4 regions of the Pararhizobium gei genome follow, and region 4 is predicted to be linked to each of the others. Evidence: predicted binding sites of a transcription regulator. Region 4 holds the regulator's gene; each other region holds the start of a gene.

Region 1 (7,447 bases), 1.7 Mb from region 4:
TCATAGCGCCAATCCATGCCCGCACAATGCGCTTCGGCTTTCAGCGTTAACGCGAGAGCCGGATAATTTTTGTGCGTGGCGGAAGTGCCGCAACGCCGGCACCGGTGGCTGGAACAGACCGGGCAGCCACAGGGACCGCCCGGAAGAAATCAAGCCGGGTAGGAGGCTTCGACGACGGCAAGGGCCGCCATGTTGACGACACCGCGCGAGGTCACCGACGGCGACAGGATGTGAGCGGGCAACGCCGTGCCAAGCAGAATCGGGCCGACATGAAGGCTGTCCGTCATGGTCTTGACGACGCCCAGCGTGATATTGGCGGCGTCAAGATTGGGGAAGACAAGCAGGTTCGCCTCGCCGTGCAGCGTGCTGTCTGGCATGACCCGCTTGCGCAGGATTTCGGATATGGCGGAATCGCCATGCATTTCGCCGTCCGCCTCCAGATCCGGCGCCAGTTCCCGCACCAACTGTATGGCCCGGCGCATCTTGAAGGCGCTCTCTGAGTCCCGTGATCCGAAATTCGAATGCGACACAAGTGCTGCGCGCGGCGTTATGCCGAAACGGCGGATTTCCTGTGCAGCCATCACGGTATTCTGGGCAATTTCCTCGGCCGTCGGGTTGAAGGTCACGTAGGTATCGGTGAGGAACGTCGCGCCGCGCTGGGAGATCAGAAGGCTGAGTGCGGAGAAGTCGAGAACGCCGTCGCGTTTGCCGATGATCTGGGAGACCGCGCGCAGATGGGCGCTGTAGCGGCCTTCGACACCGCAGATCAGGGCGTCGGCGTCGCCGCGGCGAACGGCAAGCGCGCCAATCACCGTCTGGTTGGTTCTGACGATGGTTCGTGCGGCTTCCGGAATGACTCCGAGGCGGCCGACCAGCGCGAAATATTCATCGACGTAACCGCGATAGCGGGGGTCTCCTTCGGGGTTGACGACTTCGAAATCGACATCGGGACGGATGCGCAACCCATAACGCTTGAGGCGCGTCTCGATGATCTGCGGGCGACCGATCAGGATGGGACGGGCAGTGCCTTCCTCGAGAAGCACCTGGGCGGCGCGGAGAACGCGCTCGTCCTCGCCTTCGGAAAAGATCACGCGGTTTTTTTGCGCATTCTTGGCGGCGACGAAGATCGGCTTCATGATGAAGCCGGAGCGGAAGACAAAGCGGTTGAGCTGATCCAGATAGGCGTCGAAATCAGCGATCGGCCGGTTGGCGACGCCGCTTTCGGCCGCAGCCTTCGCCACGGCCGGCGCGATGCGCAGGATCAGCCGCTGGTCGAAGGGCGAGGGGATGAGGTAGTCCGGGCCGAAGACGGGGGTTTCGCCGGAATAGGCGCGGGCGGCGACGTCCGACGGTTCTTCGCGGGCGAGCGCCGCGATGGCGCGCACCGCGGCCATCTTCATCTCCTCGTTGATCGTGCGGGCACCGCAGTCCAGCGCGCCGCGAAAGATATAGGGGAAACACAGGACATTGTTGACCTGGTTGGGAAAGTCGGAGCGGCCGGTACAGATCATCGCGTCCGGGCGGGCAGCGCGGGCAAGCTCCGGCATGATCTCCGGGTTCGGATTGGCGAGCGCCATGATCAGCGGTTTTTCCGCCATCTGCACGAGAAGCTCGGGCTTCAGCACGCCGGCAGCGGACAGGCCAAGGAACACGTCGGCACCGGCAATGCTGTCGGCGAGAACGCGGTTGTCGCTGTCCTGGGCATAAACCGACTTCCACTCGTCCATCAGCACTTCGCGGCCGATATAGACGAGGCCTTCGAGGTCGTGCACCCAGATGTTTTCGCGCCGCGCACCAAGTGTGACGAGCAGGTTGAGGCAGGCAAGCGCCGCAGCACCCGCGCCGGATGCGACGATCTTCGCCTTGGCGATATCCTTGCCGGCTAGCTCCAGACCGTTCAGGACGGCCGCCGCGACGATGATCGCCGTTCCGTGCTGATCGTCGTGGAAGACGGGAATATCCATCTTTTCGCGAAGACGGCGCTCGACCTCGAAACATTCCGGCGCCTTGATGTCTTCCAGATTGATGCCGCCGAAGGTCGGCTCGAGCGCCGAAACGACATTGACCATCTGGTCGACCTCGGGCGCATCGATCTCGATGTCGAAAACATCGATGCCGGCGAATTTCTTGAACAGGACGGCCTTGCCCTCCATCACCGGCTTCGAGGCGAGCGGACCGATATTGCCAAGGCCGAGAACCGCCGTTCCGTTGGATATGACGGCAACCAGATTGGCGCGGGCCGTGTAATCGGCAGCTTTCGACGGATCGTCGCGAATGGCGAGGCAGGGTGCCGCCACGCCCGGCGAGTAGGCGAGCGCCAGGTCGCGCTGGTTCCCCAGCGGCTTGGTCGGCTGGATCTCGAGCTTGCCGGGGCGCGGATAGCGATGAAAGAACAGGGCTTGCTCGTCCAGATCGCCGCTTGCGGGAACCGTGGGGTTCCTGGTTTTGTCGCCACTGCTCATGATCGTGTTCCTCGCTTGTCGTGGCGGCTCTTTTTGCACGAAAATTTCGTGGCGTATAGTTTCGAACGGTCGGTTCGCGAGCGGTTGCAGTCCTGTCCGGCGCAAAGCATGGCGGCGCGCGCGCGCCGGCTGTCATTCTCCTGAAACAAGAGTCTGATTTTGACAGGATCGAAACAAGCCCGACAGACCCGTGAGGCAACATGACCGAGAAAGATCAAGCCGTCAGCCGCTTCAGGACAATCTTCATATCAGACGTTCATCTGGGATCGAAAGCTGCAAAGACGGACTATCTCCTCGATTTCCTGCGCGTCACCGACGCCGAGACCATCGTGCTGGTGGGCGACATTGTCGATGGCTGGCGCCTAAAGCGCAGCTGGTACTGGCCGCAATCCTGCAACGACGTCGTCCAGAAACTGTTGCGCAAAGCGCGCAAGGGAACCCGAATCATCTACATTCCCGGCAATCACGACGAATTCCTGAGGGATTTTCCCGGCGTTCATTTCGGCGGCATAGAGGTTGCGCAGCGCTATATTCACGAGAGCGCCGATGGCTTGCGATATCTCGTCCTGCACGGCGACGAGTTCGACGTGGTGGTGCGCAATGCGCGCCTGCTCGCCTATCTCGGCGACTGGGCCTATGACACAGCGATCGTCATCAATATCGGCCTGTCGGCGATCCGCCGGCGGCTCGGCATGCCCTATTGGTCGTTTTCGGCCTGGGCTAAGCTGCAGGTCAAGCATGCCGTCAACTTCATCGGCGAGTTCCAGCGCGTCGTCGCCGAAGAGGCGCGTAAAGAAAACGCCGACGGGGTGATCTGCGGCCATATTCATCACGCAGTGATCGAGGATATCGACGGGGTTCGCTACATCAATACGGGCGACTGGGTGGAAAGCTGCACGGCTGTGGTCGAGCACCACGACGGGCGCATGGAATTGATCACCTGGCGGCAGTTGAGCGGTGTCGCCGCCGCGCCCGACGAGGGCGTTGCCATCGACACTTTGCTGGCACGGGCACTTTCGCAACAGGCTGCTTAAAAATCCGCCTTCCGGGCTGTCGTGAAATCTCGCTTATGGTGCGGCTTCAAGTCGTCGTGGTAATCGTCGGGCTTCGTTCATAGGTCCCTTCATGATTCCCGCGTCTCCGCCTTCCTATCGCGAGGATGCGCCGGCTTATTTCGTGCCGCGCATTGCCCTGCTTTTCTGTGCGCCGTTGATCGTCAATGGCTTTGCAATGCCGTATTTTCCGGTGTGGCTGAGTACGCTGTCGTTGAACGATCTGGAAATCGGCATCATCCTGTCCGTGCCGATGTTCGTGCGCGTGGTGACCGCTCCGCTGGTCGGCGTCCTTGCGGACAGGATCGGCGAGCGCGCGGAAGTGCTGATCTGGTCGGCGGTTCTCTCGTTTTTCACGGCGCTTGCGCTGTTCGTTTCCCCCAGTTTCTGGTGCGTGCTCATCATCTATGCGCTGCAGGGCGCGGTTTACTCGCCCTATGTGCCGATCGTCGAGGCGATCGCGCTGACCGGTGTGCGGCGCTGGGGTTTCGATTACGCGATGATGCGCCTGTGGGGATCGATCGCCTTCATCGGTGCGACGATGCTGGGCGGCGCCTTGATCGGCATCTATGGCGGCGGGATGGTGCTGCCGGCCATGGCGGGCGGCTTCGCGCTGATGATCCTGCTCACCTTTCTCGCCCCGCGCGTCGGGCGCCCGCGCCGTCCCTCGACACTGACGACCCTGACCGAGGCGCCGCCGAAAGCACTCAGAAAACCCGATCTGCAACTGCTCCTGGTTGGCGTGACGCTGATCAACGGCAGTCATGCGATGCTGTTCGCCTTCTCGGCTATCTACTGGCAGCATATCGGCTTCAGCGGCACCGAGATCGGGCTTCTCTGGAGCGCCGGCGTCGCTGCCGAAGTCGCAATGTTCTTTTGCGCCCGGATGATCATCCGGCGCTTCAGCCTGTGGACGATGATCTTCACCGGCTGCTGGCTTGCCGTCGTCCGCTGGGTCATTTTCCCGATGGATATCGGCTTCTGGGGTTATTTCGCGCTCCAGTGTTTTCACGCCTTTACCTATGCGATCATGCACACGGGGATGCAAAACATGCTGGTTCAGCGCGTGCCGGAGGAGCAGGAGGCCTCGGCGCAGGGGCTCTATTTCTTCTATACTGGGGTCTTCACGGCGATTTTCACCTTTACCTCGGGCTATTTCTACACCCGCTTCGGCGTGGACGGGTTCTATTCCATGTCCGTCGTCGCCCTGGCCGGATGCGGCGCCGCTTTGGCCGCCTGGATGCTTCAGCCCCAGAGATCCGGACGCGGCGGATAGACCAGCGAGGCATCGTAGCGCAGGCCGGGTTCCCGGTCGCGGGCCAGAAGCAGCGGGCCGTCGAGATCGACGAAATCCGCGCCCTGAGCCAGAAGCACGGCCGGCGCCATGCCCAGCGACGTTCCGACCATGCAGCCGACCATGATCTTCAGGCCAAGCGCCCGGGCGGCGTCCCGCATGCGCAACGCTTCCGTGAGGCCGCCGGTCTTGTCGAGCTTGATGTTCACCGCGTCGTAGAGCCCTGCGAGTTCCGACAAGTCGTCGGTCTTATGGACGCTTTCGTCGGCGCAGACCGGAACGGGGCGGGCGATGGAGGCCAGGGCCGAATCGCGCCCGGCCGGAAGCGGCTGCTCGATCAGCGCGATGCGCGTTTCGACACAGACGGCGAAATGCGCGGCGATATTGTCCTCGGTCCAGCCCTCGTTGGCGTCGAGAATGAGGACGCTGCCGGGCGCTGCTGCGCGCACGGCGCGGATGCGGGACGTGTCGTCGGCGGTTCCCACCTTGACCTTCAAAAGCGCCCTATGGCTCTGCGCCGCCGCCTGTGCCGCCATGATGTCGGGCTCACCGAGCGAGATCGTATAGGCGGTCGTCAGGGGCAGGGGATCGGAAAGCCCGGCCAGTGCGAAGGCGGGGCGGCCGGTGGATTTCGCGGCGAGATCCCAGAGCGCGCAATCCACGGCGTTGCGCGCCGCGCCCGGATTCATGGCCGCCAGCAAGCCCGGCCTATCGATACCTGCTTCGATTGCGACGCGGGCGGCCTCGATTTCCGCCACCACGCTATCGATTGTTTCGCCGTAGCGGCCATAGGGAACGCATTCTCCCCTGCCGCTATTATTGCCAGTTCCGATCTCACAGGTGACGACCGAAGCGGAGGTCTTGCTGCCGCGTGAAATTGTGAAGCTTCCCGCGATCGGGAAATGTTCGACGGCTACTTTAAGCGAGCTTTTCATCGGCCTCTCCTGTGGCAAGCTTATCTCAGCCGCAGCCGGAATGGTACAGAACCGTTTGAATCGGTGACAGAAGCGGCCCGAACGGCTATGAGTCGCTCACCTTTTATCAGATGCAGCCATCCCCGGAAGATCCAGCAGACGTGACGCCCTCGCAAGTGACAGCCAAAACCGACGTGGAACTCGACGAAGCCGGAGAGGGTGGACGTCCCATTTATCGGCTGGTCGGGGATTGGCGCAGCGCTTCCGTGCATTTTGTGACCGAACGCCTCGACGGCATGAGCGCCAAGGCAGGATCGTCCGCAAAAATAGATCTTAGCGGCATTACCGCTCTCGATACGGCGGGCGCCTGGATCATCCATCGCTTCAAGGCGAAGCTTGGCGATACCGAACTTATCAGCGACAAGCCGCGCTATCTGGAGCTGCTCAAGGCTCTGCCGGAGCACCTTCCAGAGCCGCGCAACGAAAACGATGAGCGTCAATCGGCCTTTGCGCGGATTTTCTCGCCCATCGGCCGGGCCGTTACGTCCACCTGGGAAGACACGATCGCGGCCATGTTCATTCTCGGCTCGGCCGTGCGCGGCGCACAGCTAAAGCTTGGGCGCCATAGCGGCCTGTCGCCGGCCGCCATCGTCAACCAGATCGACAAGATGGGCGTGCAGGCGGTGCCGATCATCACGCTGATGTCCTTCCTAATCGGCGCGATCATTGCCCAGCAGGGCGCCTTTCAGCTGCGCTATTTCGGCGCCGAACTGTTCGTCGTCGATCTCGTCGGTATCTTGCAATTGCGTGAGATCGGCGTGCTTTTGACGGCGATCATGATCGCCGGCCGCTCGGGCAGCGCGATCACTGCCGAAGTCGGCTCGATGAAAATGCGCGAGGAAATCGACGCGCTGAAGGTCATGGGGCTGAGCCCTGTCGGGGTTCTCGTTTTCCCCCGGCTCGTGGCGCTGACGGTCGCCTTGCCGCTTCTCACCATTATCGCCAATTTTTCGGCGCTGACCGGGGCTGCCGTGGTGACGTGGAGTTATTCGGGCATTACGTTTTCCACTTTTCTCGCCCGCCTGCAGGAGGCGGTCGATTTTTCCTCGGTGCTGGCCGGCATGATCAAGGCGCCGTTCATGGCTTTGATCATCGGCGTCGTTGCCGCCGTGGAAGGGCTTAAAGTGGGGGGCAGCGCCGAATCGCTCGGCAAGCATGTGACGCAATCCGTGGTGAAATCCATTTTCGTGGTCATTCTGGTCGATGGCCTTTTTGCCATCTTCTACGCGTCGATCGACTTCTGATGGAAAAGGCTAACGCTGTGGACATGGAAAACAGGACAGAACCGGGCGTTGCGCCAAATGATGGCGGGAGCGAGCGGGAAATCGTGCTCTCCGTCCAGGATCTCACGGTTGCCTTTGGCTCCAATGTCGTTCTCGACAAGCTCAACCTGGACATATACCGCGGGGAAATCCTCGGCTTCGTCGGCGCGTCCGGGACGGGTAAATCGGTTCTGATGCGCACGGTTCTGCGTCTGCTTCCCCGCCGTTCGGGGTCCATCATGATCCTCGGTTCGGAATATGACGCGGTCACCGATGAGGAGCGTATCGATCTCGACATGCGGCTCGGCGTCCTCTTCCAGCATGGAGCGCTGTTTTCTTCGCTGACCGTGAAGGAAAACATTCAGGTGCCGATGCGCGAATATCTGAACCTGCCGCAAAACCT
Region 2 (7,447 bases), 1.1 Mb from region 4:
AACTCACTGATCCTGCCGGGACTTGCCGTCGCCATTGCCATCGGCGTCGCGGTCGGCATCGGCAATTATGCCCTGATCAAGCTCCTGCAGATCCCGCCGATCATCGCGACGCTGTCGATGAGCTTCATCGTCCAATCAACGGCGATCTGGACCAATCGCGGCCTTCGCATCAAACCGCCGGAAGCCCTCGCTAAATTCACCACAGCGACGACGATCGGGATCCCGAATGTCGCTCTCGTTGCCTTGATCCTCTCGGTTCTCGCTTTCATCCTCTTGCAAAAGACGGTCTACGGACGCTGGATCGCGGCGATCGGCCAGAGCATCCGCGCCGCCCGGATGGCCGGCATCCCCGTCGATGGCACGCGCTTCGCCACCTATGTCCTTTGTTCCGTTCTGGCCGCGATCTGCGGCTACCTGCTTGCCAGTTTCTCCGGCGGTGCCGCGCTCAACATGGGATCGGAATATCTGCTGATGTCGATCGCCGTCGTCGTCATCGGCGGCACGGCGGTTGCCGGCGGCAACAGCAACGTGGCCGGAATCTGGGGAGCCTCGCTTTTCATGTTTCTTGTCGTCTCCATGCTCAATACCTATGGGGCCGGCGCCGGCATCAGGCTGATCATGACGGGCCTCATCATCATTGCCGTCATCGTGGTCGCAGGCGGCCGCAATCCAAACCAACGTTAGTCCGGTCCAGTCCCATGCTTCAAACATCTCCCTACGAAGTCCATGATCCAAGATTCAAGGCGCTGTTCATCGGCAGTGTCGCGCTTGAAGAACTTTGCACCGGCTGCCGTTGGGCCGAAGGCCCGGTCTGGTTCGACGATGCGCAACACCTCGTCTGGAGCGACATTCCCAACCAGCGGATGATGCGCTGGGTGCCGGATGGCGGGGTCTCCGTGTTCCGCGCACCGTCGAACTTCACCAACGGCAATACCCGCGACCGGCAGGGCCGGTTGATTTCCTGCGAGCACGGCACACGGCGCGTCACCCGCACGGAGACGGATGGCTCGATCACGGTTCTGGCCGACAGCTATCAGGGCAGACGGCTCAATTCTCCCAACGATGTGATCGTCCGCTCGGACGACACCATCTGGTTCACCGATCCGACCTACGGCATTCTATCGGATTACGAAGGGTATCAGGCAAATCCGGAACAGCCGACCCGCAATGTCTACCGGCTGGATCCCTCCACCGGCGATCTCGCCGCTGTGGTCAGCGATTTTCTGCAGCCGAACGGCCTGGCCTTTTCACCGGACGAAACCAAGCTCTATGTCGCCGACAGCGGTGCCAGCCACGACGAAACCGCGGCTCGCCATATTCGGCTTTTTGACATCGGCCCCAACGGGTCGCTGTCGGGCGGAAGGGCTTTCTGCACGATCGATAATGGTATTCCGGATGGACTGCGCGTCGATGTGAGCGGCAATCTCTGGTCTAGCGCTGCCGATGGAGTGCACTGCTTTGCGCCTGACGGCACCCTGATCGGCAAGATCAAGGTGCCGCAGACGGTCGCCAATCTTACGTTTGGCGGCCAGCGCCGCAACCGTCTGTTCATCACGGCCACACAGTCGCTTTATGCCATCTATCTCACGACATCAGGCGCAACATGGCCGCGCTGATGAAGGCGGATTAAAGGGGCCGCCCGTCGGCTGTTGCCGGGCACAATTCAAGTTCTCCACTACTATTTTATGATGTACCCGTCCTTGCACGGCCAACGCTTTTGTGAACTTCTGGCATTGGCTACAGGATTGCCATGCGCAGTCTTCGAGGAGGAAAAATGCGGGTCGTTTTAGAGCAGCTTGAGGCGCGGCGAACCGAGGCAAGGCTCGGCGGCGGGAAAAAGCGCATCGACGCGCAGCATGCCAAGGGCAAGCTGACGGCGCGGGAGCGGCTCGAGGTTCTTCTGGACGAAGATTCGTTCGAGGAATACGACATGTACGTCACCCACCGTGCGGTGGATTTCGGTATGGCTGAACAGAAGGTCGCAGGCGACGGTGTCGTCACGGGCTGGGGCACGATCAACGGCCGGCAGGTTTACGTCTTCTCCCAGGATTTCACGGTTCTCGGCGGTTCGCTGTCGGAAACCCATGCCCAGAAAATCTGCAAGGTCATGGATATGGCCATGCGAAACGGCGCGCCGGTGATCGGGTTGAACGATTCCGGAGGTGCCCGCATCCAGGAAGGCGTTTCCTCGCTTGCCGGCTATGCCGAGGTCTTCCGCCGCAATGCCGAGGCGTCGGGCGTCATTCCGCAGATTTCGGTCATCATGGGTCCCTGCGCCGGCGGCGCTGTCTATTCGCCTGCCATGACCGACTTCATCTTCATGGTGCGCGACAGTTCCTACATGTTCGTCACCGGCCCGGATGTGGTCAAGACGGTCACCAACGAGATCGTCACGGCCGAAGAACTGGGCGGTGCGTGCACGCACACGAAAAAATCCTCCGTCGCCGATGGATCTTACGAGAACGATATCGAAACGCTGGAGCATGTGCGCTTGCTGTTCGATTTCCTGCCGGCCAACAACCGTGAGAAGCCGCCAGTACGACCGTTCCATGACGATCCGGCCCGCATCGAGATGCGGCTCGACACGCTGATCCCGGGCAGTTCCACCAAACCCTATGATATGAAGGAACTCATCCACGCGGTCGCCGACGAGGGCGATTTCTTCGAACTGCAGGAAGCCTTTGCGAAAAACATCATCACCGGCTTCATGCGGCTCGAAGGACAGACGGTCGGCGTCGTCGCCAACCAGCCTATGGTTCTGGCTGGCTGCCTGGATATTGACAGCTCGCGAAAGGCTGCCCGTTTCGTTCGCTTCTGCGATGCCTTTTCGATTCCCATCCTGACGCTGGTCGATGTTCCCGGCTTCCTGCCCGGTGTCGCGCAGGAATATGGCGGTGTCATCAAGCACGGTGCCAAGCTGCTGTTTGCCTATTCACAGGCAACCGTGCCGATGGTGACGCTGATCACGCGAAAAGCCTATGGCGGCGCCTATGACGTGATGGCCTCGAAGCATATCGGGGCGGACATCAATTATGCCTGGCCAACCGCCGAAATCGCCGTCATGGGCGCCAAGGGCGCCACCGAAATCCTGTACCGCTCCGAACTGGGCGATGCACAAAAGATCGCAGGACGCACAAAGGAATACGAGGAACGCTTCGCCACCCCCTTCATCGCCGCCGAACGCGGTTTTATCGATGAAGTGATCATGCCGCACTCATCCCGTCGCAGGATTGCGCGAGCGTTTGCCTCGCTTAAGGGCAAGCGCAAAGAGCAACTGTGGCGCAAGCACGATACGATACCGTTGTAAGGCGGGATTTTCCGATCAAAAATCGCGGTGAAATTGCCTGTCTCATTATTTGAACGGCAAGGAAATCGGGCATCGCCAGCACCCCCGTCTGTTCTGTTGCGACCGTGATGCGCTGCATGCGTGCGCGGCAGAAGAGGCCGTGCTTATCGGGCAGGCTCTTTCAGGCGGCTTCACGCTGTCGAGCCCGATGCTGCCTCTGTTCAAAACCGGCGTTTCGTTGAATTGCTTGGTCTGGCATCTGCCTGCGGTGGCTGAAATGAGAACGGTTGGAAAACTACGGCGTCATGCAGCCGTCACGGACAGACGATATTGCAGCCACATCCGCCAACGCACGATGTCAAAAGCGAGGTTTTACATGCGTCTTCTTCTTGCGGCACTCGCCGCCACGACCATTCTTACGGGCGCCGCCCATGCCACCACCGTCTATCCGCTGGACAGGGCAACGATCCTCGCCGGTTCGCCCTTCGATTTCAAGGTCGAGCTGAACGGCGTCGTGAAGCCGGAAGATGTAAAGGTCACCGTCAACGGCGAAGACTACAAGACCCTGTTCGGGTCGGATGCCGAATTCGTTGCCGATGAAAAAGGCAAGGAAGACAAAAGCCTGGGGTCAGCGCTTGTTCTGCGCGCACTGAAGCTTTCCAAGCCGGGCGCCTATAAAGTGGACGTTACCTCGGGCACCGAGACCAAATCCGTAACCTGGGATGTCTACGGCACAGCCGAAGCGCCGAAGGCGAAGAACGTCATCTTCCTTCTTGCCGATGGCTTGTCGGTGGCGCACCGCACCGGCGCGCGTCTGATGTCCAAGGGCATGACCGAAGGCAAGGCCAATGGCCGCCTGAACATGGACGATCTTGACCGCATGGCCTTCATCGGCACATCCGCCACGGACGCGATCGCAACGGACAGCGCCAACACCATGTCGGCCTACATGACCGGCCACAAGGCGGCGGTCAATGCGCTCGGCGTCTATGCCGATCGCACGCCTTCCAGCCTTGACGACCCCAGGGTCGAGACCATTGCCGAAGCTGTGCGCCGTACCTCGACGAAATCCATCGGCGTCGTTTCGACGGCGGAAATCGAAGACGCGACGCCAGCCGCCGTCGTCTCCCATACCCGCAAGCGCGCCGACAAGGCCGATATCGTCGGCATGTTCCTCGACGTTCAGCCGGATGTCATCCTCGGCGGCGGTTCCGCTTACTTCCTGCCGCAGGCGACGCCGGGCTCGAAGCGCAAGGACGACAAGGATTACATCCAGCTGTTCAAGGATGCGGGCTACGCGCTGGCGACCGACAAGACCGAACTGGACTCCGCTGCCGGCAACAACACCGGCAAACTTCTCGGCCTGTTCCACACCGGCAACATGGACACGCTCCTTGACCGCAAATTCCTGAAAAAAGGCACCGTCGACAAGTTTCCGAACCAGCCGGGCCTCGTGGACATGACTAAGGCAGCCCTTAGCGAGCTGTCCAAGAACCCGGAAGGTTTCTTCCTGATGGTGGAAGCGGCTTCGGTCGACAAGATGTCGCATCCGATGGACTGGGATCGTGCGCTGTATGACACAATCGAATTCGACCAGGTCGTTGGTCTGGCCCGCGAATTTGCCGAAAAGAACCCCGACACGCTGATCGTCGTCACCGGCGACCATGCGCATGGCGTTTCCATCATCGGCACGATCGACGACAGCAAGCCGGGTACGGAAATGCGGGAAAAGGTGGGCGTTTATGCAGAGGCCGGCTTCCCGAACTATGAAGACAAGGATGGCGACGGGTTCCCCGACAAGGTCGATGTGAGCAAGCGTCTGGCTGTCTTCTCCAACAACTACCCGGATTACTACGAAACGTTCCGCCCGAAGATGGACGGACCGTTCGAGCCGTCGATCCAGAACGAAAAGAAGGAATATATCGCCAATCCGGCCTATAAGGATATTCCGGGCGCCGTGCTGCGCGAGGGCAATCTTCCGCGCACCTCCGACAGTGCCGTTCACGCCGTCGACGACGTCGTGCTGCAGGCAACCGGTCCTGGCTCGGAAGAATTCAAGGGCTATATGGAAGAAAGCGATGTTTATCGCGTTCTTGCCGATGCATTTGCCCTTGGCGCACCGACCAAGGTCGCCGGCAAGTAATCTGCCGATTTGAATGTCGTTCCGGGCGGTCTGCACCGCCCGGAATTTTGCGTTTCTTTCCTCTGCAAGGATAGGTGCTATGTCGAACACTCGGCCATCTGCAAATCATCCAAGGCTTTCTCTGTGCAGGCGTCATTTCCTCACAGCCTTGGTGCTGGTGCCGCTATCGGCTGGCGCTTCACGCCAAACGCTTGCGGCAAATGCGGAAATCGGCTTTGACGATCTCTACGGCAAGATCAGCGTACTCGGGCTGGAATTTTCGCAGAAGGTGAAAGACTTGACGGGGCAATCCGTCACCATGAGCGGCTTCATGGCGCCACCTCTCAAGGCAGAAGCCAATTTCTTCGTCCTGACGGAAATCCCGATGTCGATCTGCCCGTTCTGCTCGTCGGATTCCGACTGGCCGGACAATATCGTCGTGATCTATCTCGACGAAAAGCAGACCTTCGTTCAGCCGGGGACGCGCATCGATGTTTCCGGAACTCTGGAAATGGGCAGCTGGACGGACCCGGAAACCGGCTTCGTCAGCAGGCTGCGTCTGCGTGATGCCCGCTACTGGACTGCCTAGATGCTCGCGCTTAGGCTTGAAGCAGTTTCGATGTCCTTTCCCGGTCTTTCGGCTCCTGTGCTGGACATCGCGTTTTTGGACATCGCGGCAGGCAGCCGTATCGCTGTCAACGGGGCCTCAGGCTCGGGCAAGAGTACGTTGGTCAACATCATCACCGGGCTTGAGCGCTGCACGAGTGGACGGGTCGAATGGGGCGGCACGGATATAGCGGTCCTGTCCGAAAGCCGTCGTGACCGGTGGCGGGCGATCAATATCGGCCTTGTCATGCAGGATTTTCATCTTTTTCCGGGCCTTTCGGCGCTCGACAATGTGCTTCTTCCGGCTCGGCTTTCCCGGGATATCAGCGCTGATGTCATCGAGCGGGCTCGATTGCTGCTGCGGAAAACCGGGCTGAACCGTCCCGATCAGCGCATTGAGACCATGTCGCGCGGCGAGATGCAGCGCGTCGCCGTTGCCCGGGCCCTTGTCCGCAGACCCGGCGTGATCGTCGCGGACGAGCCGACAGCCAGCCTCGACGCTGGCAGCGGCCATGCGGTCGGCGATCTGCTGATCGAACTGGCGGAAGCAGAGAAAAGCACGCTGATCGTCGTCTCGCATGATGCCCGGCTGACCGCTCGCCTCGACCGGCGCATCGTCCTTGATTCCGGCCGTGTGGTCAGCGACACCGTCATGGAGCTTGCCGCGTGATCGGGTTCATTCTTGCCGACCTGCGCCGCCATTGGGGCGGCTCTTGTGTCGTCGTTCTTCTCGTCGCTCTGTCCGTGGCGCTCGGCGTCGCCGTCACCCTGCAGGAAAGAGCCTTGCGGCTGGGCAGCGCGCGGGCCGCCGACAAGTTCGATCTTGTGATCGGCGCCGCCGGTAGCGAGACACAGCTTGTCCTGTCCTCCGTCTTTCTTCAGGCGTCGCCGCTGCCGCTCATGGAGGGTTCCGTCCTTGCAAAGCTTAGCACCGATCCGCGGGTTGCCTGGGCAGCACCGATCGGTTTTGGCGATTCCTTTGCCGGCTATCCTGTCGTGGGGACGACAACGACGCTCGTCTCGAATATTTCGGCAGGGCTGCAGGAAGGCCGTGTTTTTGCCCGCGAAGGTGAGGCGGTGATCGGAGCGATGGTTGCCATGCCGCTCGGTACAATAATCAAGCCGATGCACGGAACGGCTGAAGAGGGCGGCAAAACCCATACGGAACTTGCCTACACCGTGTCCGGCCGTCTCCTGCCGACCGGCACTGCCTGGGACAAGGCGATCCTCGTTCCGATACAGGCTGTCTGGCACATTCATGGCATGGGTGAAGACCACCACGAGGAGGCCGAGGGCGGCATCGCCCCATCCTTCGATGCCGACGATCATGACAATCACGACCATGACGGCGTTGCCAGCCCGGATGCACCCCTTAAGGAGACCTGGACGGATCACATGCCGGGCCTGCCTGCGATTCTCGTCAAGCCGAGAAC
Region 3 (7,447 bases), 1.1 Mb from region 4:
CAAAGAAGTCCAATCCGCTCTTCCTGCTCGACGAGATCGACAAGATGGGCCAGGATTTCCGTGGCGATCCGTCCTCGGCTCTCTTGGAGGTGCTGGATCCGGAACAGAACTCGACCTTCATGGACCACTATCTGGAGGTCGAATACGACCTCTCGAACGTGATGTTCATCACCACGGCGAATACGCTGAATATCCCGGCGCCGCTGATGGACCGCATGGAAGTGATCCGGATTGCGGGATACACGGAGGAAGAAAAGCTGGAGATCGCCAAGCGGCATCTGCTGCCGAAGGCGATCGCCGACCACGCGCTGCAGCCGAAGGAGTTCTCGATCACCGACGGTGCTTTGTCGACCATCATCCAGACTTACACCCGCGAAGCTGGTGTGCGTAGCCTTGAGCGAGAACTGATGAAGGTTGCCCGCAAGGCCGTGACCGAAATCCTGAAAGGTCGCACCGACAAGGTCGAAGTCACCGCTGAGAACATCAACGACTATCTCGGTGTTCCACGCTACCGCCACGGCGAAGCGGAACGCACCGACCAGGTCGGTGTTGTTACGGGCCTTGCCTGGACGGAAGTCGGCGGCGAACTGCTGACGATCGAAGGTGTCATGATGCCTGGCAAGGGCAAGATGACGGTGACCGGCAATCTGCGTGACGTGATGAAGGAATCGATTTCCGCGGCTGCGTCTTACGTCCGTTCGCGGGCGATCGACTTCGGCATCGAGCCGCCGCTGTTCGACACGAGCGACATCCATGTGCACGTGCCGGAAGGTGCGACGCCCAAGGACGGTCCTTCGGCCGGTGTCGCCATGGCGACAGCGATCGTCTCGATCATGACCGGAATCCCGGTCGACAGGAATGTGGCAATGACGGGTGAAATCACTCTGCGTGGCCGCGTGCTGCCGATCGGCGGTCTCAAGGAAAAGCTGCTCGCGGCGCTTCGCGGCGGCATCAAGAAGGTGCTCATCCCGGAAGAAAACGCCAAGGATCTGGCGGATATTCCGGACAACGTGAAGAACAATATGGAGATCATTCCGGTTTCGCATATTGGCGAGGTCCTGAGCCATGCCCTGACGCGCGTTCCCGTCGCCATCGAATGGGATCCGTCCAAGCATAAGGTTCCGGTTGCTGCGGTCGATGCGGTTGACGACACGGGAACGTCGATCGCGCACTAGGCTTTGACGTGCACGTCAATCGGTAGCATCGCCGGCATAACGGGCGGTGTGAAAGATAAACAGTGGAAGACCGGCAGTGTTGCCGGTCTTTTTTTTGAAAAATGACCCGCAAAGCCTTGCATTCCATGGCATTCGGCGCAATTGGGTTGGTCAAGGCGGAGGTGGCGTCTATGTTGCCCCCGGCTTGAAGATTTGAGTCGTTTCAAACCAATATGAAAGGGTGGAAACATGAACAAGAATGAGCTCGTATCAGCCGTTGCTGAAAAGGCCAACATCACCAACAAAGAGGCATCGACTGCAGTTGATGCCATTTTCGAAGTGATCCAGAGCGAATTGAAGAACGGCGGCGATGTGCGCCTCGTGGGCTTCGGCAATTTCTCCGTCAGCCACCGCGAAGCCTCGAAGGGCCGTAATCCTTCCACCGGCGCCGAAGTCGACATTCCGGCGCGCAATGTGCCGAAGTTCTCTGCGGGCAAGGGTTTGAAGGACGCTGTCAACTAAAGATCGCGGCCCATCAACGCTAGCCGCAATGCCGGCGCTTTATGGACGTGCAATCGAGGCCCGGTTTTCTGGGCCTCTTTTTTTGTTCCGCAGTTTGGCTTCGCGCTCTCGACGCAGTGGCTGTCACGCGGCTGTTACACTGCAGGACCACAACGCCTCCGTATTCATTTTCCCCGGAGGATTCCCGTGAAGACCTTTTCATTGACCGCAACGCTCGCGGCGCTGCTTGCTGCATCGACGGCCACAACCGCCGGCGCAGAGCCTGTTTTCAACCGTATCGCCTCCTTCGCGGTTGCGGACAATCTGCCGGCCACAGCCGGCAAATCGACCGTTACATCGGCGGAGATCATCACCGCCAGCGAAGACGGCAACACCCTCGTCTATTCCGATAGCCCCAACAAGGCGATCGGCTTCATCGACATCACCGACGCGAAAGTCCCCAGGGCTGGCGGTTCCGTCAGCTTTCAGGGTGAGCCGACATCGGTAACGATTGCCGGTGGCAAGGCGCTTGTCGCCGTCAACACCCGCGAAAGTTTCGTCAAGCCCTCGGGTATCGTCGCTCAGGTCGATCTTGCTGCGAAGACCATCGACACGACCTGCGATCTTGGCGGTCAGCCGGATTCGATTGCGCTCAACAAGGACAAGACGATCGCCGCGATCGCCATCGAAAACGAGCGCGACGAGGAGGTCAATGACGGGGACATTCCCCAGATGCCTGCGGGCGACCTCGTTCTTCTGTCTCTCAAGGATGGCGTTATCGACTGCGGTTCGCTCAAGCATGTTGTCCTCACCGGTCTTGCCGATGTCGCTGGCGACGATCCGGAGCCGGAATTCGTCGCCTTCAACGGTCAGGACGAGGTCGCTCTGACGCTTCAGGAAAACAACTACATCGTCATCATCGACGCCAAGACGGGCACCGTGAAAACTCACTTTTCGGCCGGCAGCGTCGATCTTGAAGGCGTTGACACCAAAAAAGACGGCGCCCTCAAGTTTACCGGCGAGATGAAAGACGTCGCCCGCGAGCCTGACGCCGTCAAGTGGCTGGACGATAACCGCCTCGTCGTTGCCAACGAAGGCGACTGGAAGGGCGGCTCCCGCGGCTTCACCATCTTCGACAAGACAGGCAAGGTACAGTACGAAAGCGGCGCAAGCTTCGAGCGCGAGATTGCCAGGATCGGACACTATCCGGACAAGCGCAACAAGAAGGGCGTCGAGCCGGAAGGCCTGGAAGCCGCCAGGTTCGGCGACGATAACCTGTTCTTCGTGATGGCCGAGCGTGCCTCGGTCGTCGGCGTCTACAAGGATACAGGCGCGGAACCGCAACTGCTGCAGATCCTGCCCTCGGGCATTTCACCGGAAGGCGCCGTGGCCATTCCCGGTCGCAATCTGTTTGCCACGGCCAACGAAGCCGATCTGGTCGAAGATGGCGGCGCCCGTTCGCATGTCATGATTTATGAGCGTGCGGAAGGCGAAGCGGCCTATCCGCAGATCGTTTCCACCGAAAAGGACGGCGAACTGATCGGCTTTGGCGCACTGTCGGGTCTCGCAGCGGTCAAGGACAAGCCGGGCATTCTCTATGCGGTCAACGATTCGGTCTATGCGTCGCAGCCGACGATCTTCACGATCGATGCGACGGCGAAGCCAGTCAGGATCACCGACGCCCTGCGCGTCACGCGCAATGGCGCGCCTGCCCAGAAGCTCGATATCGAAGGCCTGACGCCGGATGGCGATGGCGGTTTCTGGCTCGCCTCAGAAGGTGACGCCGACAAGCTTTACAGCCATGCCATCGTGCAGGTGAACGGCAAGGGCGAGATCCAGAAGGAAGTTGCCATTCCCGCCGAGCTGCGTGCCGGCGAGAAGCGTTTCGGTTTCGAAGGAATAACCAGCATTGGCGAAGGCGATGAGCAGGTGCTGTGGATGGCCGTTCAGCGCGAATGGGGCGATGATGAAAAGGGCTTCGTGAAGCTCGTTTCCTACAAGCCCTCGTCGAAAGAGTGGGGCGCCGTGCGCTATCCGCTCGAAAAGACGGAGAGCGGCTGGGTCGGCCTGTCGGAAATCACCGTTTACGGCGATTATGCCTATGTCATCGAGCGAGACAATCTGATCGGCAAGGCTGCAAAGCTAAAGAAGATCTATCGCGTGGCACTGGCTGATCTGAAGTCCGCCAAGCTTGGCGGCGACCTGCCTGTCGTCAAAAAGGAAGAGGTCCGCGACCTGATCCCCGACCTGACGTCGTTTGGCGGCTTCGTGGTTGACAAGGTTGAAGGCTTTGCGGTCGATGCCGCCGGCACCGGCTATGTCGTCACCGACAATGACGGTGTCGATGATTCCTCCGGGGAAACGCTGTTCTTCCAGATCGGTACGATGAACGCGATGTAATTTTGCGCTGTGCCGGTAACGGAAAAGGCCGGGGCATGATGCTCCGGCCTTTTCCATGAACTTTTAAGGGATGAAGCACGTGTTACTCGGCGGCAATCTTTTCGCCGGCGCTGTCTCTGCGCAACCGGATATCATCGACCTTGGCGACGAGGCGACTGGCGATATCCTGAAGCTGGTCGAGCTGCTCGTCATCCAGAACCGAAAAAATTTCGTCGATCAATTGCTTGCGGGGGTGTTCTGCAGCCTCCAGAACTACGCGCCCGACATCCGTGATGGACACGATCTTTGCCCGGCGATCGACGGGATCCGGCCTGCGCAGAACCAGCTTGTCGCGCTCCAGACCGTCGATCGCTTCCGTGACGGTGCGTGGCGCGAAATTCAGCGCGTCGGCGATGTCCGTCGAGCGGCAGGGGCCGAGCTTGCTGAGAAAACAGAGAAACTTGCTGCGTGCCAGAGATACGCCTTCCTCCGTCATCGTCTCGTTGATGAGCCGGTGGACGCGGTGGTAAAGCTCGAAAAGCTTGTCGGAGACTTCGCAGGGCTGCTTCATGAATCTCATATGTATATAATGAGGGGCCATGTCAAATGCCTGGGGCGAGCCGATTGACAAAAGTCGCCGATTGGCCATACCGGTGCGCCGAGCTGAACTTTCCATGCGGGAAAACGCTGATGAGGCGGCACTTCCGCCGTCGAGCGGCATTGACGCGGATGTCAAAGAGAGGCCATGTTCGGCCCATGCCTTTCCGCTTCGTTCATACTGCCGACCTTCACCTCGATTCCCCCTTGCGCAGTCTCGCCTTGAAGAACGCCGATCTGGCCGAACTGGTTCGAGGCGCGACGCGCACGGCGCTGTCGCGGATTGTCGATCTCTGCCTGTCCGAAAATGTCGATGCGCTGCTGATTGCCGGCGATCTCTATGACGGTTCCCAGACCTCGATGAACACCGCGCTGTATCTGGCATCTGAACTCAGGAGGCTTGAGGCGGCCAGCATCCGCGTGTTCGTCATCCGAGGCAATCACGATTCCCAGTCCTCCATCAAGAAGGAGTTGACGCTTCCATCCAATGTTCATCTCTTTTCGGGTCGGGTGAAGCCGATAGCTGCAAAGACGCTCGGGAATGGCCGCGAGGTTTACATCCACGGCGTCGGCTTCGACAATCATCACGCGCCCGATAGCCTGCTTCCGTCTTTCAGCGCAGGAGTCGCCGACGCCATCAATATCGGCATGCTGCATACGAGCCTTGCCGGCAGCGCCGGCCACGACCCTTATGCACCCTGCAGTATCAGCGACCTTATCGGTCACGGCTTCGACTACTGGGCCCTTGGCCATGTGCATCTACGGCAGGTGCATTCCGAAAAGCCGTTGATCGTCATGCCGGGCATGCCGCAGGGACGCGACATCAACGAGGCAGGTGCAAAGTCGGTGACAATGGTGACCATTGCCGATGACGGAGCCTTTGCGCATGAGGAGCGGGTGATCGGGCAGGCGATGTTCCAGCGCGTCGAGGTCGATCTCACCGGCGTCGAGGACTGGCGTCAGATGACCGACAGGGTGCGGGAAAGCCTGTCTGTGTTGCGCGCCGCCGCAGATACGGATCATCTGATCCTGCGGATGACCGTGTCAGGATCGACACCGCTCGCCTGGAAACTGCGGCGCGACGCTGATTTTCTGCTTGCGGAAATCTGCAATGTCGCCGCCGGCTTCGATGGCTGCTGGATCGAGAAAGTCGATATCGAGTGTCGTAGCCCGGGAACGGATACCGCACTGGCCGGGCCTGACCCGGTCGAGGAACTGGCCGCATTGATACGCTCGGACGTGCTTTTGTCCCACGCCTTTCGGCAGGAAGCGGCAGCGGTCCTCAACGAGCTTCTGCTACAAATGCCGCGAGAGGTGCGGGACAGATTGGCAGGCGACGAAGCTGCTGCGATCGACTTGCTGCAATCGGCGGCTTCGGGGGGCAGCGATGATGTGCTGGCTTATCTGCATGGCAGCGATGCGGAGGCTGCCCGCTGATGCGTCTGAGCCGCCTGGACCTCGTTCGCTACGGTAAATTTACCGGGCGCAGCCTCGATTTCGGCGCGCTTCACCCCGGTCGGCCGGATTTTCATCTCGTTTACGGACCGAACGAAGCCGGAAAATCGACGCTGTTTTCCGGCTTTCTCGACCTTCTGTTCGGAATCGAGCGGCTCAGCAGTTACGGATTTCTGCACCCTTATCCAACAATGCGGATCGGCGGCATCGTCGAGACAGGGGGCCGGGCGCACGAGGTCTTTCGCGTCAAGAAAACCCAGAATTCGCTGCTCGGCTCCGATGAGCAACCGCTGCCGGACAATTTGTTTTCCGCAGCGCTCGGCTCGATCGACCGCGCCACCTACAGGATGATGTTTTCGCTGGACGATGAAAGCATCGAAAAGGGCGGCGAAAGCATCCTGAAAAGCGAGGGGGAGCTCGGCACGCTGCTGTTTTCTGCCAGTTCCGGCCTTCCCGACAGCAGTTCCGTCCTGGCGGGCCTGAAAACACAGGCCGACGCCTTCTACAAGCCGCAGGGACGCAAGCATCGTCTTTCGGAACTGAAAAGCGCGCTGGAAGCCCTGAAGGACGAAAAGACCGCGCTCGACGTGAATGCGCGTGAATTCGCGGCGTTGCGCAAGGCTCGCGACGCAGCTGCCGAGCGTCACGAGGCGGCCATCCGGACGCGGGCCGAACTGCGCGTCTCGCTCGATCTGGTTCGCGACCGCATGGACGGCCTGCCGCTCCTGGCGCGGCTGCGCGGCCTGCGCTCGGAACTGGCATCCCTTGGGGACCTGCCGGAACCGCCGGCGGACTGGCACGCTCTCCTGCCGCAATTACAGCGCGAGGAGACCGAGATCGGCGTGCGGATCGCGCAGTTGCAGGCGGATGTGGAGCGGCGCACAGCCGAGATCGCCGCCATCGGCCGCGATCCGGCAGGACTGGCACTTGCTTCCGCGATTGACGAACTGGAAAACTCCGAGCTTGAGGCGCGCTACAGAACCGCTGCCAAGGATATGCCGGCACGGCTGGATGAGCGTGAGAAGATCGTCGCCGATATCGTTCTTCGCCTGGGGCGGCTCGACCGGACGGAGACACGTGAGCCTGAGGCGCTGATCCTGCCGGCAGCCGTGTCCGGCCGCATCCTCGATCTCGCTCAGAAGCAATCCGCCCTGGAAGAGCGTCTTGGTGCGGCAGCGCAGGAACACAAACTTGCAGCGCAAGCCTGTGCGGACGCCCTGCGCGGGCAGGCGGCCCTGCCCGGCGACGGGGGAGCCACGGACGGGGCGGGGCTTGCCAGGCTGGTTCAGAGCCTTCGCCAAAATGATTGCCTGATGCGGCAGCAGACAGCCTCCCGGCAGATATCGGCGCTCGAGCACGCG
Region 4 (7,447 bases):
ATGCGTTCCGGCGACCATGCCGGATGCGGCCTCTGCGGTCGCAAGGCAGGCTCCGAGCGGAAAGCCTCCGCCAATCCCCTTGGCTACGGCCATGATGTCGGGAGTAATGCCGGCGCTTTCATGGGCAAACAGCTTGCCCGTGCGGCCAATGCCGCACTGAACCTCGTCCAAAATCAGCAACAGGCCGTATTCGTCACAGAGAGACCGCAGTTCCTGCATGAATTCCTTTGGCACGACGCGGATACCGCCCTCCCCCTGAATCGGCTCGATCAGGATGGCCGCCGTTTCTTCGGTGATCGCATCCTTCAGGGCAGACATGTCTCCGAAAGGCACCTGATAGAAGCCGGGCGCCTTGGGACCGAAGCCTTCGAGGTATTTTTCCTGACCGCCGGCAGCGATGGTCGCAAGCGTCCTTCCGTGGAAGGCGCCTTCGAAGGTAATGATATGAAACTTTTCCGGGTGCCCTTTCGAGAAGTGGTACCGCCGCGCCGTCTTGATGGCGCATTCCAGCGCCTCTGCACCGGAATTGGTGAAGAAGACCTTATCCGCGAAGGTCGCTTCCGTCAGCCGGCGGCTGAGGCTCTCCTGCCCCGGTATCTCGTAAAGATTGGACAGGTGCCAGACCTTGTCGGCCTGATCCTTCAATGCCGAAACGAGATGCGGATGCGCATGGCCGAGTGAATTGACCGCGACGCCGGCTGCAAAATCGAGATAGCGGGTACCGTCTTCCGCAATCAGCCAGACGCCTTCACCGCGTTCGAACCGCAAGGGTGCACGGGCATATGTGTCATAGAGCGGCGTGGCTTGGGCCATGGCGCAGGTCTCCTCAATCATCGCGGTGATTGCTTAGCGTTGGCGAAGGGGCCGTCGCCGGCCCTCAGGAAATCAAAATGCCGCCTTTCGGCGGCGGCGCCACTATCTTCATTCCGCAATGCAATGTCAACAAATGCAAGCTTTTCGGACGCGAGGACGGCCGTGCGGTTACAGGTTTTTTTCCAAACTTGGTGCTTGCAAAAAGGCCACGCATATCAAGCAAGTTGGGGAAAACCTGAAAATCGATTCGGTCGGATTCGCGGGACTCTTGTCAGGGAGTCCCACGGGCTCTACCTTAATATTTAATTACTAGAACGCATGCGGCGGACCTAGTCACCAAAAGTGTTATCGCGTTTCAGCTTCGGAGTCTGTCCGGAGCTCGGTGGAGGATTCGGCCATCACCAACGCTGTGAATGGAGAGATGACCATGAACTGGACTGACGAGCGGGTCGAAAGACTGAAGAAGTTATGGTCTGAAGGATTGAGCGCAAGCCAGATCGCTGCACAGCTCGGCGGCGTCAGTCGCAATGCGGTGATCGGCAAAGTGCACCGCCTATGCCTGCCCGGCCGCGCAAAGGCAGGCGGCAGCACAACGACCGCCACACGCACTAAGCGCCCGGCGCCAGTCATCGCTCCCCGTCCCCAGGCATACACCACCTCAACGCGTCCAGCCGCCCGACCGATGACACGTCAGGAAGACGCCGCCGTCATGGCGCAGGACGCCGAAATCGAAACTGTCGAACAGTATAAGGAAGCTCCGGCGGGCAATGTCGTGCTTCCCATGTCGCGCCGCCTGGTCCTGACGCAGTTGACCGATCGAACCTGCAAATGGCCGATCGGCGATCCGATGAAGGACGAGTTTCATTTTTGCGGCAACGATTCCCCGGACACGTCGCCCTACTGCACCTTCCATGCCAAGCTCGCCTATCAGCCATCGGCGGAACGTCGCCGGACACGGTGAAAAGAACAATTTGAGCCGATATCAGTCCTGCCGATGACCTCTGCAGGACTTTTTCGTTTCTGGTTGCCTCAGGCACAGTTTGAAAACTATGGTATCGCGGGAATGATCTGTAGAAAGGCTGCGTCAGCCGGAGACCCAAGATGCCGTCCACCGAACTGTTGCTCACCTTTTTCGTCACGACGGCGATCTTCGCGTATATTCCCGGTCCGGCAATGTTGTATGCGGCGGCCCAAACCATGGCGCATGGCCGCCGTGGCGGGATGCTGGCGTCGCTCGGCATCCACTTGGGCTGCTATGTTCATGTGGTGGCGGCTGCCACAGGGCTGTCGGTGCTGTTTCATGCCGTCCCCATGCTTTACATGGTGGTCAAACTGGCCGGCGCCGCTTACCTGATCTGGCTCGGTATCTCGTTGTTCAGGAGAAAAACCGAGGGGGAAACGGCGCTGCCCGCGATAGGGCCTAAGTCCGGACGCCGCGCTTTCATCGAGAGCATAACGGTCGAAGTCCTCAACCCGAAGACCGCGATATTTTTCGTCGCTTTCCTGCCGCAGTTCGTGGATGCATCCGCGACGCTGCCGGCCTGGGCGCAATTCCTCGTTCTGGGGACGATCGTCAACCTGATGTTTTCATCGGCAGACATCGTCTGCGTGCTTATGGCCGGCGCCCTGACACGCCGTCTTCGCAGATCGAACGGGGTGCAGCGGCTTGTACAAAAGCTTGGCGGCGGCATTCTTGTCGGTCTCGGTGCCCATCTCGCGCTTCAGCGAGGCTGACACGTGCGGACCGCGGTGACCATTTGCGATCAGCTTTCCAGGGAATAGCCTGCGCCGCGCACCGTTCGGATGACATCCTGCATGTTGGAGAAATTCAGCGCCTTTCGCAGACGTCCGACATGGACATCCACGGTGCGCTCGTCGACATAGATATCGTGTCCCCAGACGCCGTCCAGCAACTGGGATCGCGAAAAGACCCGGCCAGGAGAGGACATGAGGAACTCGAGCAGGCGAAACTCCGTCGGTCCCAGCCGGACTTCGCGGGTCTTGCGGTGGACGCGATGGGTTTCGCGGTCGAGCTCGATGTCGCCGCATTTCAGCAGCGTCGAGAGAACCTCGGGCTTGGCCCGGCGGAGCATCGCCTTGACGCGGGCCATGAGTTCCGGCGTCGAAAACGGCTTGACCACATAATCGTCGGCACCTGTCGCCAGGCCCCGGACCCGCTCGCTTTCTTCTCCGCGCGCGGTCAACATGATGATCGGCAGACGCTCGGTTTCGGAACGCTGTCGCAATCTGCGGCACAATTCTATGCCGGACACGCCCGGAAGCATCCAGTCCAGGATGAGAAGATCCGGCAAGCGCTCCTGCAGGCGGATTTCGGCTTCGTCGCCTCGATTGATGGTATCAACCTCGAAGCCTTCGGCCTCAAGATTGTATCGCAGGAGAACGCTCAACGCTTCTTCGTCTTCGACAACGGCAATTCTCGGCAGCATGGGGTCTCAACTCCTTGACGCCCGGCGCTCACAGCAGGGCTGTCACGCGGACGGCTCCTGGCCGTCCGCGCCGCATAAGTAGGAACTTACTTACATTTTAACCGGCGCTCGATCAGTTGCCGATTGCGCCGACCGTATTGGCGGTATCGTCCTTTGGACGCTCGCCAACCGGTTGCGCACCGGTCGCCATGTAAAAGATTGTCTCGGCGATGTTGGTCGCATGGTCGCCGATGCGTTCGATGTTCTTTGCGCAAAACAGCAAATGCGTGCACGGCGTGATGTTGCGCGGGTCTTCCATCATATAGGTAAGCAATTCACGGAACAGGGATGTGTAGATCGCATCGATCTCGTTGTCCCGTTCGCGAATGCCGTTGGCCTTTTCCGGAGAGCGCGACGCATAGACGTCGAGCACTTCCTTGAGCTGCATCAGCGCAAGTTCGGCAAGATGCTCGAGCCCGCGTGAAAGCTGGCGCGGCAGGCTTGCATTTGCTACGGCAATGACGCGCTTGGCGTTGTTCTTTCCCAGATCGCCGACACGCTCGAGATCGGCCGCGATCCGGATGGATCCCATGATTTCCCTGAGGTCGGCTGCCATCGGCTGGCGCTTGGCGATGGTGACGATTGCCTTGTCGCCGATCTGCCGCTCGGCCTCATCGAGAATGACATCATCCGAGATGACTTTCTGAGCCAGCGAAAGATCGGCATTCACCAATGCGCGAACCGATTCGGCGACCATCTGCTCGGCAAGCCCGCCCATTTCGGAAATGCGGCGCGTAAGGTATTTCAGGTCGTCGTCATAGACGGAAACAATATGCGTAGACATGGTTGGTGTTCCTTGCGTTCACAATCCAGATGAGGTGCGGGGCTCAGGCATCAGCCGAAGCGGCCCATGATGTAATCCTGGGTGCGCTGGTCATCCGGATTGGTGAACATCTTGTCGGTATCATTTTCTTCGACGAGGTTGCCCAGATGGAACATGGCGGTCCGCTGGGAAACGCGCGCAGCCTGCTGCATCGAGTGGGTGACGATGACGATCGTGTAGTTGGCCCGCAGTTCGTGGATCAGTTCCTCGACCTTGGCGGTCGCGATCGGATCGAGCGCGGAGCATGGCTCATCCATCAGGATGACCTCCGGGCTGACGGCAACGGCGCGCGCGATGCACAGGCGCTGCTGCTGACCACCGGACAGACCGGTGCCGGATTCATGCAGGCGATCCTTGACCTCGTTCCAGAGACCGGCCTTCTGAAGGCTGCTTTCGACGATCTGGTCGAATTCGGCTTTGGTGCGGGCGAGACCGTGGATCTTCGGACCATAGGTGACGTTTTCGTAGATCGATTTCGGGAACGGGTTCGGCTTCTGGAAGACCATCCCGACGCGGGCGCGCAATTCGACAACGTCGATGGTCTGATCGTAAATATCGCCGTCATCGAGCATGATCTTGCCGGTGACCCGGCAGCTGTCGATCGTGTCATTCATCCGGTTCAAGCAACGCAGGAAGGTCGACTTGCCGCAACCGGACGGGCCGATCAGGGCGGTGACGGTGTTTTCGCGGACGTTGAGGTTCACATCGAACAGCGCACGCTTTTCGCCGTAATAGACCGAAACGTCCTTCCCGGTCATTTTGTAGGGAACGTTACTCATCTTCTGGTCCAGCGCCTTTTCAACTGCTGCTTCTGACATCATGTTCATGTTTCTACCTCACTACCAGCGACGCTCAAAGCGACGCCGCAACAGGATTGCTCCAAGGTTCATGACGACGAGGAAGATCAGGAGAACCATGATCGCACCCGAGGTCCGTTCGACAAATGCACGTTCGGCTTCGTTCGCCCACATATAGATCTGCACCGGCAGCGCGGTGGACGGCTCCATCGGAGAGCCTGGATAATCGACTACGAAGGCGACCATGCCGATCAGGAGCAGCGGCGCGGTTTCGCCGAGCGCATGCGCCAGACCGATGATCGTGCCGGTGAGCACGCCGGGCATGGCGAGCGGCAGGACGTGATGGAAGATGGTCTGCATCTTCGAGGCGCCAAGCCCGAGAGCCGCTGCCCGGATCGACGGTGGCACTGCCTTCAGCGCAGCGCGGGTTGCAATGATGATCGTCGGAAGCGTCATCAGTGTCAGCACCAGGCCGCCGACAAGAGCCGCCGAGCGCGGCATGCCGGCGAAGTTGATGAAGATCGACAGACCGAGAAGACCATAGACGATCGACGGCACGGCGGCGAGGTTGTTGATATTGACCTCGATCAGATCCGTCAGGCGGTTCTTCGGCGCAAACTCTTCCAGATAAATGGAGGCCGCGACGCCGATCGGCAGGGCAAGCGCCAGAACGATCAGCATCATGTAGAGCGAACCAAGCGCGGCGACGCCAATACCCGCAGCCTCAGGCCGGCTGGATGCGCCATAGGTGAACAGGCCTGTGTTGAACTGCTTGGCCATGGCGCCCGTTTCGGTGAGCGTCTTCATCCAGGCGATCTGCTGGTCTTTCACCTTGCGGTTGGCTTCGGCAACCGTCAGATCGATCTGGCCTTTGTTGGCGCTGTCGATATTGCCTTCCGCGAGCAGCGACACATCGACCGTCGTGCCGATCACGGCCGGATTTGCGACGACGATGTCGCGCAACTGGGTGCGGGCACTCGCCGAAACCATGTCGGTCGCCTGCTTGACCAGCGCACGATTGCTCGGATCGATGTTCAATGCCTTCACGAGCGCATCGCGCACCAGGAGCGGATAGTTAGCCGTCATCAGCTTGGCGGGGTTTGCGCCACGCTCATTCTTCGGATCGATGATCTGCTCGGAAAACTCTATCGGCAACGTGATCGAGGTTTGCAGAAAGGCGGTATAGCCCTTGGAGACGACGGTCCAGAGAAGCAGGAAGAGGAAGAACAGGCCGATCAGGATGGCTGCGACGCCGTATGCCCTGAACCGGCGTTCTGACGCGTAACGCCGTTTGATGCCGATGTCTCGTCTTGCCTGTATTGGGCGCGTAAATGTGGACTGTACGGGGGATGTGATGTCGGTCATTCGTACTGTTCCCGATATTTGCGCACGATGTAGAGTGCATAGATGTTGAGGCAGAGCGTGATGGCGAACAGGGTGATGCCGAGCGCGAAAGCCACCAGCGTCTGGGGCGAGTTAAACTCGAGGTCGCCCGTCAGCTGGTTGACGATCTTTACGGTCACCGTCGTCATCGCCTCGAAAGGATTAAGCTGCATGCGCGCGGCAACGCCGGCGGCGAGCACCACGATCATGGTTTCACCGACGGCACGCGAGGCCGTCAGGAGAAGCGCGCCGACGATGCCGGGAAGAGCGGCCGGCAGAATAACGCGCTTGATGGTTTCGGACCGTGTCGCACCAAGGCCGAGCGAACCATCGCGCAGCGAGCCGGGCACCTGCGTGATGATATCATCGGACAGCGACGACACGAATGGGATGAGCATGATGCCCATCACAAGGCCCGCAGTGAGAACGCTCTGGGCCTGAATGAAGTTGACGTAGTTGCCAGTGACGAGCCCGTTGAGCTGGGCCGATATATCGCGCAGGAAGGGGCCGACCGTAACCAGAGCGAAAAAGCCGTAGACGATGGTCGGGATACCCGCCAGAATTTCGAGCAGCGGCTTGGCAATGCCGCGGACCGCTGGCCTGGCATATTCCGCCATGTAGATGGCAGCGAACAAACCAATCGGCACGGCAAAGAGCATGGCGACGAAGGCGATGTACAGCGTGCCGGCCAGAAGCGGCAGCAGACCGAACTGGCCTTCCGTTGCAGCCGCGCCGGCAGCTGCGAACCGCGGGTCCCAGACCGTACCGAAAAAGAAGCTGGACGGGGAGACCGAATTGAAGAAGCGCAGGGCCTCCGACAGCATCGAGCCTACGATGCCAACCGTCGTCAGGATGGCGATTGAGGAAGCAATCAGCAGCGCACCCAGCATGACACGCTCCACGCGGTTTCGCGCCCTGAAAGGGGCTGCGATACCGCGCATTGCGAAGAAAGCGCCGGCGATCGCGATCAGCAGCGTCACCGCGCTCATCGCCCAGCGACTGCCGTCTTTAAGCGCATTGTATTTTTGCGCGGCTTCAATCATGTAGCCCGCGCCGTCGCCGGCGAGCGGAACACCTTTTGCCGCCAAGGCTTCACGCAGGTTTCCCCCGCTGGTGACGGCAGCAAGCTCATCGGCGCTCAACAG

The links. The regulator PhoB, encoded in region 4, activates phosphate uptake and scavenging genes when phosphate is short. The targets are predictions, from matches to a motif close to TGTCATNNANCTGTCAT.
Region 1: PY308_RS12455 (UDP-2,3-diacylglucosamine diphosphatase) is a predicted target of PhoB. The motif match lies at 2,593-2,609, and genes of this name have one in related genera.
Region 2: PY308_RS19710 (alkaline phosphatase) is a predicted target of PhoB. The motif match lies at 3,588-3,604, and genes of this name have one in related genera.
Region 3: PY308_RS09130 (esterase-like activity of phytase family protein) is a predicted target of PhoB. The motif match lies at 1,798-1,814, and genes of this name have one in related genera.

The regions. Positions count from the first base shown of each region.
Region 1 is NZ_CP119409.1:2,538,823-2,546,269, reverse strand. Features, by position in the region: gene PY308_RS12460 (NADP-dependent malic enzyme) at 150-2,462, opposite strand; gene PY308_RS12455 (UDP-2,3-diacylglucosamine diphosphatase) at 2,663-3,496, shown strand; gene PY308_RS12450 (MFS transporter) at 3,588-4,790, shown strand; gene dgcA (N-acetyl-D-Glu racemase DgcA) at 4,760-5,743, opposite strand; gene PY308_RS12440 (MlaE family ABC transporter permease) at 5,884-7,026, shown strand; gene PY308_RS12435 (ABC transporter ATP-binding protein) at 7,050-7,447, shown strand, end outside.
Region 2 is NZ_CP119409.1:4,071,246-4,078,692, reverse strand. Features, by position in the region: gene PY308_RS19725 (ABC transporter permease) at 1-684, shown strand, start outside; gene PY308_RS19720 (SMP-30/gluconolactonase/LRE family protein) at 699-1,616, shown strand; gene PY308_RS19715 (acyl-CoA carboxylase subunit beta) at 1,775-3,307, shown strand; gene PY308_RS19710 (alkaline phosphatase) at 3,663-5,429, shown strand; gene PY308_RS19705 (hypothetical protein) at 5,509-5,997, shown strand; gene PY308_RS19700 (ABC transporter ATP-binding protein) at 5,998-6,684, shown strand; gene PY308_RS19695 (FtsX-like permease family protein) at 6,681-7,447, shown strand, end outside.
Region 3 is NZ_CP119409.1:1,882,735-1,890,181, forward strand. Features, by position in the region: gene lon (endopeptidase La) at 1-1,175, shown strand, start outside; gene hupB (DNA-binding protein HupB) at 1,404-1,676, shown strand; gene PY308_RS09130 (esterase-like activity of phytase family protein) at 1,863-4,055, shown strand; gene PY308_RS09135 (MarR family winged helix-turn-helix transcriptional regulator) at 4,138-4,605, opposite strand; gene PY308_RS09140 (metallophosphoesterase family protein) at 4,791-6,068, shown strand; gene PY308_RS09145 (ATP-binding protein) at 6,068-7,447, shown strand, end outside.
Region 4 is NZ_CP119409.1:795,573-803,019, reverse strand. Features, by position in the region: gene PY308_RS03765 (aspartate aminotransferase family protein) at 1-813, opposite strand, end outside; gene PY308_RS03760 (GcrA family cell cycle regulator) at 1,241-1,774, shown strand; gene PY308_RS03755 (LysE family translocator) at 1,915-2,547, shown strand; gene phoB (phosphate regulon transcriptional regulator PhoB) at 2,577-3,260, opposite strand; gene phoU (phosphate signaling complex protein PhoU) at 3,373-4,083, opposite strand; gene pstB (phosphate ABC transporter ATP-binding protein PstB) at 4,134-4,949, opposite strand; gene pstA (phosphate ABC transporter permease PstA) at 4,962-6,284, opposite strand; gene pstC (phosphate ABC transporter permease subunit PstC) at 6,281-7,447, opposite strand, start outside.